Regions from separate parts of the Cupriavidus nantongensis genome, predicted to be linked through region 2. Evidence: predicted binding sites of a transcription regulator. Region 2 holds the regulator's gene; the other holds the start of a gene.
What was found. Region 2 encodes FliA, which starts transcription of late flagellar genes. Its sites were predicted from a motif close to CTAAAGTTTNNNNNNNNNNNGCCGNTA; they were not measured.
Positions count from the first base shown of each region.

Region 1: a site for FliA is predicted at 2,184-2,210, ahead of A2G96_RS05640 (DUF342 domain-containing protein). Genes of this name have one in related genera too.

Region 1 is NZ_CP014844.1:1,234,556-1,240,006, reverse strand. It holds gene A2G96_RS05645 (CapA family protein) at 1-236, shown strand, start outside; gene A2G96_RS05640 (DUF342 domain-containing protein) at 508-2,121, opposite strand; gene A2G96_RS05635 (class I SAM-dependent methyltransferase) at 2,305-3,147, shown strand; gene A2G96_RS05630 (DUF1415 domain-containing protein) at 3,148-3,747, opposite strand; gene A2G96_RS05625 (TIGR03862 family flavoprotein) at 3,838-5,139, shown strand; gene A2G96_RS05620 (NAD(P)/FAD-dependent oxidoreductase) at 5,136-5,451, opposite strand, start outside.
Region 2 is NZ_CP014845.1:114,771-120,221, forward strand. It holds gene flhF (flagellar biosynthesis protein FlhF) at 1-618, shown strand, start outside; gene A2G96_RS21900 (MinD/ParA family ATP-binding protein) at 630-1,418, shown strand; gene A2G96_RS21905 (RNA polymerase sigma factor FliA) at 1,516-2,232, shown strand; gene A2G96_RS21910 (flagellar protein FlhE) at 2,232-2,669, shown strand; gene A2G96_RS21915 (IS481 family transposase) at 3,127-4,239, shown strand; gene A2G96_RS21920 (IS110 family RNA-guided transposase) at 4,426-5,418, opposite strand.

The sequences.
Region 1 (5,451 bases), on a different contig from region 2:
GCATTGGCGGATACGACAGCTACCGCCCTGACCTGGCGCTGATGGCATTCGTCAGCTTCGATGGCGGCAGCGCGGACCTGCGGCTGGTGCCCTTGCGGCGCAGCCACTTCCGGCTGGCGTATGCGCGCGAAGTCGACATGGCCTGGCTGCAAGCCATGTTCGAAGCACAGGGAAGCGCGCTTGGCACACGCGTGGCGCGCAGCGGATTGCATGAGTTGCGGCTGTGGGCGGCATAGGCCGCAAGCCGTCCCTGCCACGATTGCGGTACTTGCCGGTACTTGTGAAACGGCCAGCGCAAAAACAGAAAGGCCAGCGCGATGGCTGGCCTTCCCGTTCATTCAAGTGCCACGTGTGTCGGTTCGGTGTAACGCTTCCACAGAGTGCTGATCCGCTTCTGCATTCATTGCCCAACACTAGCTCGATCGCCCATCCTGCGGCACCCCAGGACATACCTGCAGCATAGTACAAATCCCCCCGGATCAAAGCGGGATCAACGAAGTGCGCGATTCAGCCGACGGTGATGCGGTCATCGAGCAGCCGGATCTGGCCGCCGGGCTTGTCTTCCATCACTTTGAGCACGCGGCTGCCCACCTGCAGCGTGACCCCGCCATGGATGCGCCGCGGGGCGTCGATGACGGCCTCGGCCGCGGGCTGCATCTGCTGTCCCAGCTCGGTCAGGCGCGCCTCCAGCTCGAACAGGTCGCGCGACAGCTTGAACAGCGTCGCACGCGCCTTTTCGCGCAGGTCGCCGACGGCACGCTCGGGATGCTTGGCAAAGAAGTCCACCAGTTGCCTGACCTTGTTCTGCTCCTCCAGCATGCGCCGGCGCTCGCCCTCGAGCGCGGCACGCTGCGCGTCGGCATAGGGATTGAGGCCCACCTGGATGCTGGTGGCGGTGCCGGCCGGCGCGCCCAGCACCGCGGCGCGCACCGCCAGCAAGGCGCGGCTGCGGCCGCCGCTGATGCTGCCCTGCACGCCGGTGCCGCCCACCACGATGCGCTGGCCCGCCGCGACATCGCTCTGGCGGATGCCGCTGTCGACGGTGACTTCGGTGCCGGCCTCGACCACCGCATTCTCGATAAAGCGCGCCTTCACCGCGCCCTTGCAGCGCACGCTGGCGCGGCTGATGCCGCCTTCGGCATGGGTACTTTCGGACTTGCCGATAATGCCGCCCTTGACGATGACGTTGCCGCCGGCCTCGACGCTGGCGGCTTCGATGGTGCCTTCGACCACCACGTCGCCGCTGACATTGACCGACATGCCGGTGCGGATGTCGCCCGACACGCGCAGCGTGCCGTCGAAGGCCACGTTGCCCGAGTGCAGGTCCACCGATTCGACCTGCACCACCGGACTGACGGCGATGCCGTAGACGCCCACCACCGGCGATCCGGCAATCACCGCGCGCAGCAGCCCGGGGTCGTCCGCATCCGCTGCCGCGCCGGTCAGGCCCTCGGCAAACGGCGGGTCGTCGACCGCGTCGGCGGCAATCGGCTTCCCGAACACATCGACGCCGGCATGGCCCGGCACCGCCGCAATACGGCGCATCAGCGGCGTGCCGGGGCTGACCAGCAGCAGGTTGCCCAGCTCGCGCAGGTCGACCTTGCCGGCATCGTCGTCGCTGTGCGCCGGCTTGCGCGGCTCCAGCAGGTTGATGAAGCGCGCCGGCTCGCCCTGCCGTGGCGCAATCCCGGCGGCGATGGTGCGCAATTCGCAGCTGCCCTCGGCCAGTGCGGCGTCCAGTGCGAGCGACTGGATCGGCGCCACCACGCCGCGCTCCGCCACGGCGCGGCGGATCTCGTCCGCGCTCACCGGCCGGCCGCCTTCCGGCGGCATCAGCGTCAGCCGCACCGCCAGGCCGTCGGCAGTGATGTCGAGTTCGAACGCGCCATCGACCAGCGCGCCGATGGTGGCATCGATCTCATGCTCGGCGCGCTGGCATTGCGCCAGGAACTGCGCCACCGCGCGCGCATCCAGCCGCGCGCCGGACCAGCCCAGCCCCTCCAGGCACTGCTGCAGCGTGGCCGGGTCCGGCGGCAGCCGGCCCGGCTGCGGCGTGTAGCATGCATGCACCTGCTTGCCCGGCTCGGCAAGCTCCAGGCGCAGTCCCGATTCATGCGTCATGCGTCCCCTGAATCGTCTGGCGACGGCGGCTGCCGGCGCTCTGCTTGTTATCGATACATCACCAACGGCAGGCGCGCCGGGAACTTTAGCGCTCAACAGTGCGCGGCGGGTACCGCGCGACTTTTCGGTAAACTGTCGCCATTCCGGGGCGCGCCGCGCCCCGCCGCCTGTGCAGTCCCCTCCATGTCAAATACCCACGAAATCCGCCCCGGCCAGTCCATCGAGCTGCTCAAGGAACTCCATATCCTGACGCGCGACGGCAAGATGAACCAGGACAGCCGGCGCAAGCTCAAGCAGGTCTACCACCTGTTCCAGTTCATCGAACCGCTGCTGCAGGAGGTCAAGGGCGCGCGCGGCCGCGTCACGCTGGTCGACCACGGCGCCGGCAAGTCCTATCTCGGTTTCATCCTGTATGACCTGTTCTTCAAGGCCCTGCAGGACGACTCGCACATCTACGGCATCGAGACCCGTGAAGAACTGGTGAAGACCTCGCAGGCGCTGGCGGCGCGGCTGGGCTTTGCGGGGATGTCGTTCCTGAACCTGTCGGTGGCGGACTCGATCACCTCGCCGCAGCTGCCGCCCACCGTCGACGTGGTCACCGCTCTGCATGCGTGCAATACCGCCACCGACGACGCCATCCGCTTCGCGCTGGCCAAGCGCGCGCAGCACATCGTGCTGGTGCCCTGCTGCCAGGCCGAGGTGGCGAGCGTGCTGCGCAAGCACAAGGGCAAGCTGCTGGCGGGCAATCCGCTGACCGAGATCTGGCGCCATCCGCTGCATACGCGCGAGTTCGGCAGCCAGGTGACCAACGTGCTGCGCTGCCTGCAGCTGGAGGCGCACGGCTACCAGGTCAGCGTCACCGAGCTGGTGGGCTGGGAACACTCGATGAAAAACGAACTGATCATCGCGCAGTACAAGGACCTGCCGCGCCGCCGCCCGGCCGAGCGGCTGGAAGAAGTGCTGGGGCGGCTGGGCCTGGAAGAGCTGCGCGAGCGCTTCTTCACCGAGCCGGTAGCGGTGGCGTAACTACGCCTTCCCGGCCCCGGACACGGGCTCATCGTCGCCCGCCATCCAGCGTTGCCAGCCCTCGTGGCCGAGGCGGCGCATCACTGCCTGGTTGCGCTCGTAGATATCCGCTGAATCGGGGAAAGCCGCCACCGCGCGCGCGATCGAATCCTCACGCAGCAAATGCAGGATGGGGTAAGGGGCGCGGTTGGTGTAGTTCTCGATATCGTCCGGCTCGGTCCCGGCAAACTGGTAGTGCGGATGGAAGCTGGCGATCTGCAGCGTGCCTTCCAGTCCCAGGCTGGCGAGCAGGCGCTCGGCGAAGTACAGCAGGTCGTTGAAGTCGAGGAAATCCGCCACCGCGTGCGGCAGGATCAGCAGGGTGGTGTCGATCTGCGCGGGGTCGGCATCGGCCAGCAGGCGCAGTTCGCGCTCGAGGTCATCCATCACATCGGGTGCCTCGGTGACGGGGCTGACCACATAGCGCACCTGTTCCTTCACGTACACGCTCTTGGCGAACGGGCACAGGTTGAGTCCGATCACCGCGCGCTCGAGCCAATGGCGGGTGGCGGCAATGACGGTATCGTCGGGCTGGCTGGCGGAGTGCGTGGCGGAAGACATGATGGCAAGGTGCGGCAAACCGTCATTCTAGCGCTGCCGCAGGCTCTATAATCCGCGGCGGAAACACCCCTGCCCTGCCGAGCCCCGCCGATGCCCTCTACCGCCACGCCCGCCCGCGACCATGCCACCCATGCCATTCCCGACGTCGCCGTCATCGGCGGCGGCCCGGCCGGGCTGATGGCGGCCGAAGTGCTGGCGGCGCAGGGCGCCAGCGTAGCGGTCTATGACGCGATGCCGTCGGTCGGGCGCAAGTTCCTGATGGCCGGCAAGGGCGGCATGAACCTGACCCATGCCGAGCCGGAGCCGGCCTTCCTGGGCCGCTACGGAGCGCGCACCGGGCAACTCGCGCCGATGCTGGCGGACTTCGGCGCGCAGGCGCTGCGCGACTGGGTCCATGGGCTGGGCATCGAGACCTTCGTCGGCAGTTCCGGCCGCGTCTTCCCGACCGACATGAAAGCCGCGCCGATGCTGCGCGCGTGGCTGCACCGGCTGCGCGAGTCGGGCGTGCAGTTCCATATGCGGCATCGCTGGCTGGGCTGGGACGATGAAGACGGCGATGACGGCGATGACGGCGCCCGGCATGCGCTGCGCTTTGCCACGCCGCACGGCGACACGGTCGTGCGCGCACGCGCGGTGGTGCTGGCGCTGGGCGGTGCCAGCTGGGCCAGGCTGGGCTCCGATGGCGCATGGGTGCCGCACCTGGCCGAGCGCGGCGTCGAGATCGCGCCGCTGCGTCCGGCAAACTGCGGGTTCGACGTGGCATGGAGCGAGGACTTTGCCGCGCGCTTTGCCGGCGCGCCGGTCAAGCCGGTGGCCATCGCGCTGAATGACCGTGACGGACACGCACACTACCGCCAGGGCGAATTCGTGATCAGCCGCGACGGCATCGAAGGCAGCCTGGTCTACGCGCTGTCGGCCCCGATCCGCGACCGCATCGAAGCCGATGGCGAAGCCACCATCCACCTCGACCTGCTGCCGTCGCACAGCGCCGAACAGGTCAGCGCGCAGGTCGAGCATCCACGCGGCTCGCGTTCTTTGTCGAGCCACCTGCAGAGCCGCCTCGGCATCACCGGCGTCAAGGCCGGCCTGCTGCGCGAATGCCTGTCGCGCGACGCCATGCTCGATCCCGGCACGTTGGCCGTGTCGCTGAAGGCGCTGCCGTTGCGCGTGCTGCGTCCGCGCCCGATCGACGAGGTCATCAGCAGCGCCGGCGGCGTGCGCTTCGAAGCGATGGATGCCAGCCTGATGCTGCGCGCCCTGCCCGGCGTGTTCTGCGCGGGCGAGATGCTGGACTGGGAAGCACCCACCGGCGGCTACCTGCTGACGGCCTGCTTCGCCAGCGGCCGCACCGCGGCGCTGGGGGCCGCGGCTTATCTGCAGCAACCGGCTTAGGCGGCCCTGCCGCCGACAATGCTGAGCGCCACCGCCTCGGCCACTTCGATGCCATCGATCGCCGCGGAATAGATGCCGCCGGCATAGCCCGCGCCCTCGCCCGCCGGATACAGGCCCTTGACGTTGATGCTCTGGTAGTCGTCGTTGTTGCGGCGGATGCGCAGCGGCGACGAGGTACGGGTCTCGACCCCGGTCAGCACCGCGTCGTGCAGCGCGAAGCCGGGCAGCTTCTTGTCGATCTCGGGAATGCCTTCGCGGATCGCCTCGATCACGTAGTCGGGCAGCGAGGTGCTCAGGTCTGTCGGGGTCACG
Region 2 (5,451 bases):
AGCGCCGGCTCCGCGTGGAAGCTGGATGCGCTGGCGGATACGCTGACCTTCCATGCCGTCGGCGAAGACACCGTGCGCGAGCGCGATGCCGTGCGCTGGCTGGCAACCGCCGATGTGCGCGTGCCGGACAGCCCGGTGCGCGGCAAGGGCACGCCCGAAGGCGGCATCGACGCCTGCCTGGTGGTGGCCCGCCTGGCCGACCGCGCCACCGGCGAGCTGCTCGATACGCGCTACCTGCTGTGCGATCCGGCGCTGGCACAGGATGCCGCGCAGGTGGCACGCTGGGCCTTGTGGACCGACGCGGCCGAATCCGGCCTGCGCACGCTGCGCCATGCCATCGACCATTTCGCGCAGGACGCATGCGATGCGCACGATGCATCCGCCGTGGCTGCGCTGCAGCTGGGCTTGTCGGTGCTGCGCCTGGAACATGCGCCGACCGCGGCCGCGCCGGCATTCCTCGCGCGCCTGGCCGGCCGTACGGTGCGCCCGGGCGCGCTGGTGCCGGGCACCGTGCTCAATGAAGGCATGGGCCGCATGCTGGCGCTGCTGGACGTGCTGGAAAACTATCCGGGCCGCGGCACCGCCGCGCCCGCTGCCCCCGCGGAGGCCCTGCAGTGAGCACCCTCGCCATGGACCAGGCCGCGAGCCTGCGCCGGATGCTGGCGCCGCGCACCACGCGCCGCATCGCCGTGGTCGCCAGCGAACGCGGCGCCGGCGCCACCACCGTGGCGCTGGGTTTGTCGCATGCGCTGGCGATGCAGGGCGAGCGCGTGCTGCTGGTCGACGAAGACACCAGCGCCCGTGCCACGCGCTGGTCCGGCGCCAGGCCGGCGGGCACGCTGGCTGACGTTCACGCGGGGCGGCTGTCGCTGGAGGCCGCGGCGGGCGTGAGTCCGCAAGGCGTGCTGTCGGTGCTGCCGGCGGGCCGGCCGGTGCCGGGCGCTGCCTTGCCGGCGGCGGCGAACGATTTCCGTAGCGTGCTGGTCGATGCCGCGCTCGATGCCGACGGCGCGTCGTCGCCGCTCGCGGGCGATGCGCACAACGTGCTGGTGGTGATGCGCCCGGAGCTGGCGTCGATCACCGCCGCCTACGCCTGCATCAAGCGGCTGCACCACCTGTATGCGTGGCGCCAGTTCCACCTGATCGTCAACCTCGCGGCGAGCGAGGCCACGGTGCAGGCCATCCTGCGCAACCTGGCACGCACCGCCAGCCAGTACCTCGGCGTCGAGGTGCTGTGCGCGGGCTGGCTGCCGGCCGACCCGCTGGTGGCGCGCGCCGCGCAGCTGGGCCGCTGCGTGGTCGAGGCCTTCCCGGCGGCGCCGGCCACCGCGGCCCTGCGCCGCAGCGCCGGCGGCATCGGCGCGTGGCCGCTGCGCACAGATGCCGCGATGCCTGCCGCCGCCCCCGCGATGGCCTGAGCCTGCCAGCCATGCCACCTGAAACCACCACACCCTGAGCCAGCCGGCACGCCAAGGCGCGCCGGTCCAGCCATCCAGCAGTCACGAGAATTGCACCATGTACACGATCCAGGGAAAGCTCGAACAGGCCGATGTGGTCAAGGCGCACGCGCAGCTGGTGCGCCGCATCGCGCTGCAGCTCGCCGCCCGGCTGCCCGCCAGCGTGCAGATCGACGACCTGATCCAGGCCGGCATGATCGGCCTGCTCGACGCCGCCAAGCGCTATGAAGACACCCACGGCGCGCGCTTCGAGACCTACGCCAGCCAGCGCATCCGCGGCGCCATGCTCGACGAGGTGCGCGCCAACGACTGGCAATCGCGCAGCCTGCGCCAGTTCACCCGCCGCATCGAACGCACCCAGCGCAACCTGGAACAGAAGCTCGGCCGCACGCCGATCGACTCCGAAGTGGCCGAGGCCATGGAGATGCCGCTGGACGAATACCAGCTGCTGCTCAACGAGGTCTATGGCTGCCAGCTGCTGCACTATGAAGACTTCGAGCGCTCCGGCGAGGAAGACTTTCTGGACCGCCACCTCGGCGGCAGCGATGACGGCAACCCGCTGACCGTGCTGATGGAAAGCGGCATGCGCGAAGCACTGGTCCGCGCCATCGAGCGCCTGCCCGAGCGCGAGAAGCTGGTGCTGTCGCTGTGCTACGACCAGGAACTGAATCTGCGCGAAATCGGCGCAGTGCTCGACGTGACCGAGTCGCGCGTATGCCAGATCCGCGGCCAGGCCATCAACCGGCTGCGCAGCCAGTTGCGTGGTCTGCTGTGATGCCAGCCAAGGCGCGCGCCGTGCGTGGCGCTTGCGGGCTGCTGGCAGCGGTATCGGCATGCGCATGGGCCGCCTTCGATGCGGGCACACGACACGCATGGACCGGCTCGGTCAACGGCCCGGCCCTGCACGGCCGCGGCCAGCGTGCGGTGTCGCCGCCGATTATGCCCACCGGGGTGTTGCCGCAATCGGAAGGGGTCATTACGTCGGTGCGCTGGCGCTACAGCTTCGCCAAGACGCCGCCGGCGGAACTGCAGGCCTACCTGTGCAACGCGCAACGCTGCGTGCTGCTGCCACAGGCGGAGGGCAAGACCGACGCGTTCTTTGGGGACGATGCCACCAAGGGGTTTGTGTTTGCGTTCCGGGTGCCGGGGCAGGGGAGTCTGGTGCCGGTGTTGCAGGGGCGGAGTAATGAGGTGGTGGTGGGGTTTCGGTAGGGATGAATGTTCCGCTTTTTCGTCAGTTATCAACAAGTGACGAAAAAATGGAACATCAGGCGATCGACTAGCTAGCTGTCAGACTCACGCCCCCCTGTGCTGCCACGCCTGATTGTCGCAAGCGGGAGAGGGGAGAAACCCGCAGCGGAATCAACTACCTCGGCTTTCCAATTCCCGCTTGTGTACTCCCTCTCCCGCTTGCGGGAGAGGGTTGGGGAGAGGGCCGGAATATCAACGAAGTGAAGGCCGTCGCCATTGCCAGCGCCGGCCCTCACCCCCGGCCCCTCTCCAGCAAGCGGGCGAGGGGAGAAAACCCGCAGCGTCATCATTGCCTCGGGCTTTCCAGTTCCCGCTTGTGTACTCCCTCTCCCGCTTGCTGTATAGACCGGGGACATAGGTAACAGGTGTGCCAGGACATGGGTAACACTTTTCCCGCTTAGTCAGCGGGAGGATAACGTTGCCCTGGAGCCAAACCACCGTGAAGCAGCAAAGAGAAGAGTTCGTCCGCCTGGCACGCCAGGCGGACGCCAACATTGCGGAGCTTTGCCGCCGCTTCTGCATCAGTCGCAAGACCGGTTACAAGTGGTTGAATCGAGAGGATCTGGACGACCGAACTCGGCGTCCACATAGCTCTCCCGGTCGAACTCCAGCTGCCGTCGAAGAGCGCGTGCTAGCGATTCGAGCCGAACATTCGGCCTGGGGCGCCCGCAAGATCGCACACGTGCTGGAGCGCGACCACCGCCTCCAGATCGCCCCGAGTACAGTCAATTGGGTGCTGCGCCGCCATGGCTTGATCGATCCGGCCGCCAGCGCGGCCGCGACAGCATGGCAGCGCTTCGAGCACGACCGGCCCAATGCACTATGGCAAATTGACTTCAAAGGTCACTTCGCGACCGACACGCAGAGGTGCCACCCGCTCACGGTCTTGGACGATCACTCCCGGTTCAATGTGCTGCTCAGGGCCTTGGGCAACGAACAGTTTGAATCCGTACAAGAAGCGTTAGCGAAGGCTTTTGCGCGCTATGGGCTGCCCGAGCGGATCAATGCAGACAACGGCCCGCCCTGGGGTTCTCCAGTGCCTCGTGCGTTAACCACGCTGGGCGCCTGGCTGATTCGCCTGGGCGTGCGGCTCAGTCATAGCCGACCTGGCCATCCTCAGACCAACGGCAAGGACGAGCGCTTCCATCGAACCATGCAGGCAGAGCTGCTGGCCAACCAGCGCTTCCGGGATCTGGATGATGCGCAGCATCACTTCAGCCATTGGCGCCACGTGTACAACTTCAAGCGCCCACACCACGCGCTGGATATGGAGACACCCGCAAGCCGCTATGCGCCTAGTCCACGGGCGATGCCGCGCGAACTCCCGCCTATCGAGTACGACAGCGATGACATCGTGCGAAAGGTAGGCGACGGTGGGCGCATCTGCTTCCGGGGAAAGACGTTCCGGGTCGGACGAGCCTTGATCGGAACGCCCGTAGCATTGCGCCCTCGCGTGGACCTGGACGGCACCTTTGACGTCTACTTCTGCCATCAAAAGGTGGCCACAATAGACCTACAGCAGGTCTATTAAACTGGAGACTGGACTGTTACCCATGTCCCGGCACATGTGTTACCCATGTCCCCGGTCCATACAGCTTGCGGGAGAGGGTTGGGGTGAGGGCGGGAGCATCAACGAAGTGAAGGCCGTCGCCATTGCCAGCGCCGGCCCTCTCCCCCGGCCCCTCTCCCGCAAGCGGGAGAGCAACTGTGTTTAAAGTCAAGGTTTGACGGACGGCATAGCATGCTTAGTCGGGTCCCACACTGCGCCGTCTCTGGCCATCGCATTCAGGATGGTAAGGAGCTTGCGCATGCAGGCAACGATGGCAACTTTCTTGGCCTTGCCGGCCGCCAGCAGGCGCTGGTAGAACGAAGCAATAGCCGGGTTATAGCGCTTGGCCGACAGCGTAGCCATGTACAGCACCGCGCGCACTTCGCCACGTCCGCCCCAGATGCGGCGTGGACCTTGCCGTTTGCCAGAGTCATTGGCCAGCGGAGCAACACCGACGAGCTTGCCGATGGCCCTTCGCCCCAGCTTGCCCAACTCCGGCAGTGCCGCCAACAACGTCATGGTGGTCACCGCGCCGACACCTTTGACCGCTTCAAGCAGCGCACGCTGGTCTTTGAAGTGCTTTTCGATGTGCCAGTCCACATCCTTGTCGATTTGGCCTATCTGTTTGTCCAGCGTGCGAATCACCGCCCGGATGCTGCGTGCTGCCTCTGGCGACGCCTTTTCCAAGCGATTGCCTTCGGCCACACGCATCTCCAGCAACTGCCTGCGGCGCGTCATCAGCGATGTCAGTTGCTCGCGATGCGCTTCCAACCGGGCTGTGACGTACTTTTGGCGGTCCTGATGGCGCGCCAGCACGTTGGCGAAGTCTCGCAAACACCGGGCGTCCACCTGGTCGGTCTTGGCCAACATGCCCATCGACTTGGCAAAGTCGCGGGCCTGGCGCGGATTCACGCGCGCAACTTCAAGACCGGCCTGCTGGAGCGTACAAACCAGCCCACGCTCATAACCACCGGTGGCCTCAATCACCACCAGATCAACTTCGGACGCTTTGAATTTCCCGGCCAGCTCGTTCCATCCCGAGGCGTCATTGCTCAAGCGCAGACACTGATCGTTCCAGGAAGCATCGAGATGCTCTTTGGATACGTCAATTCCAGCGTTGGGCCGTGGTCCTTGGTTCGATTCCCTGCCTTGCGGATGCATACTCGGTATTGGCAACTGTTCGGGTTACACGAA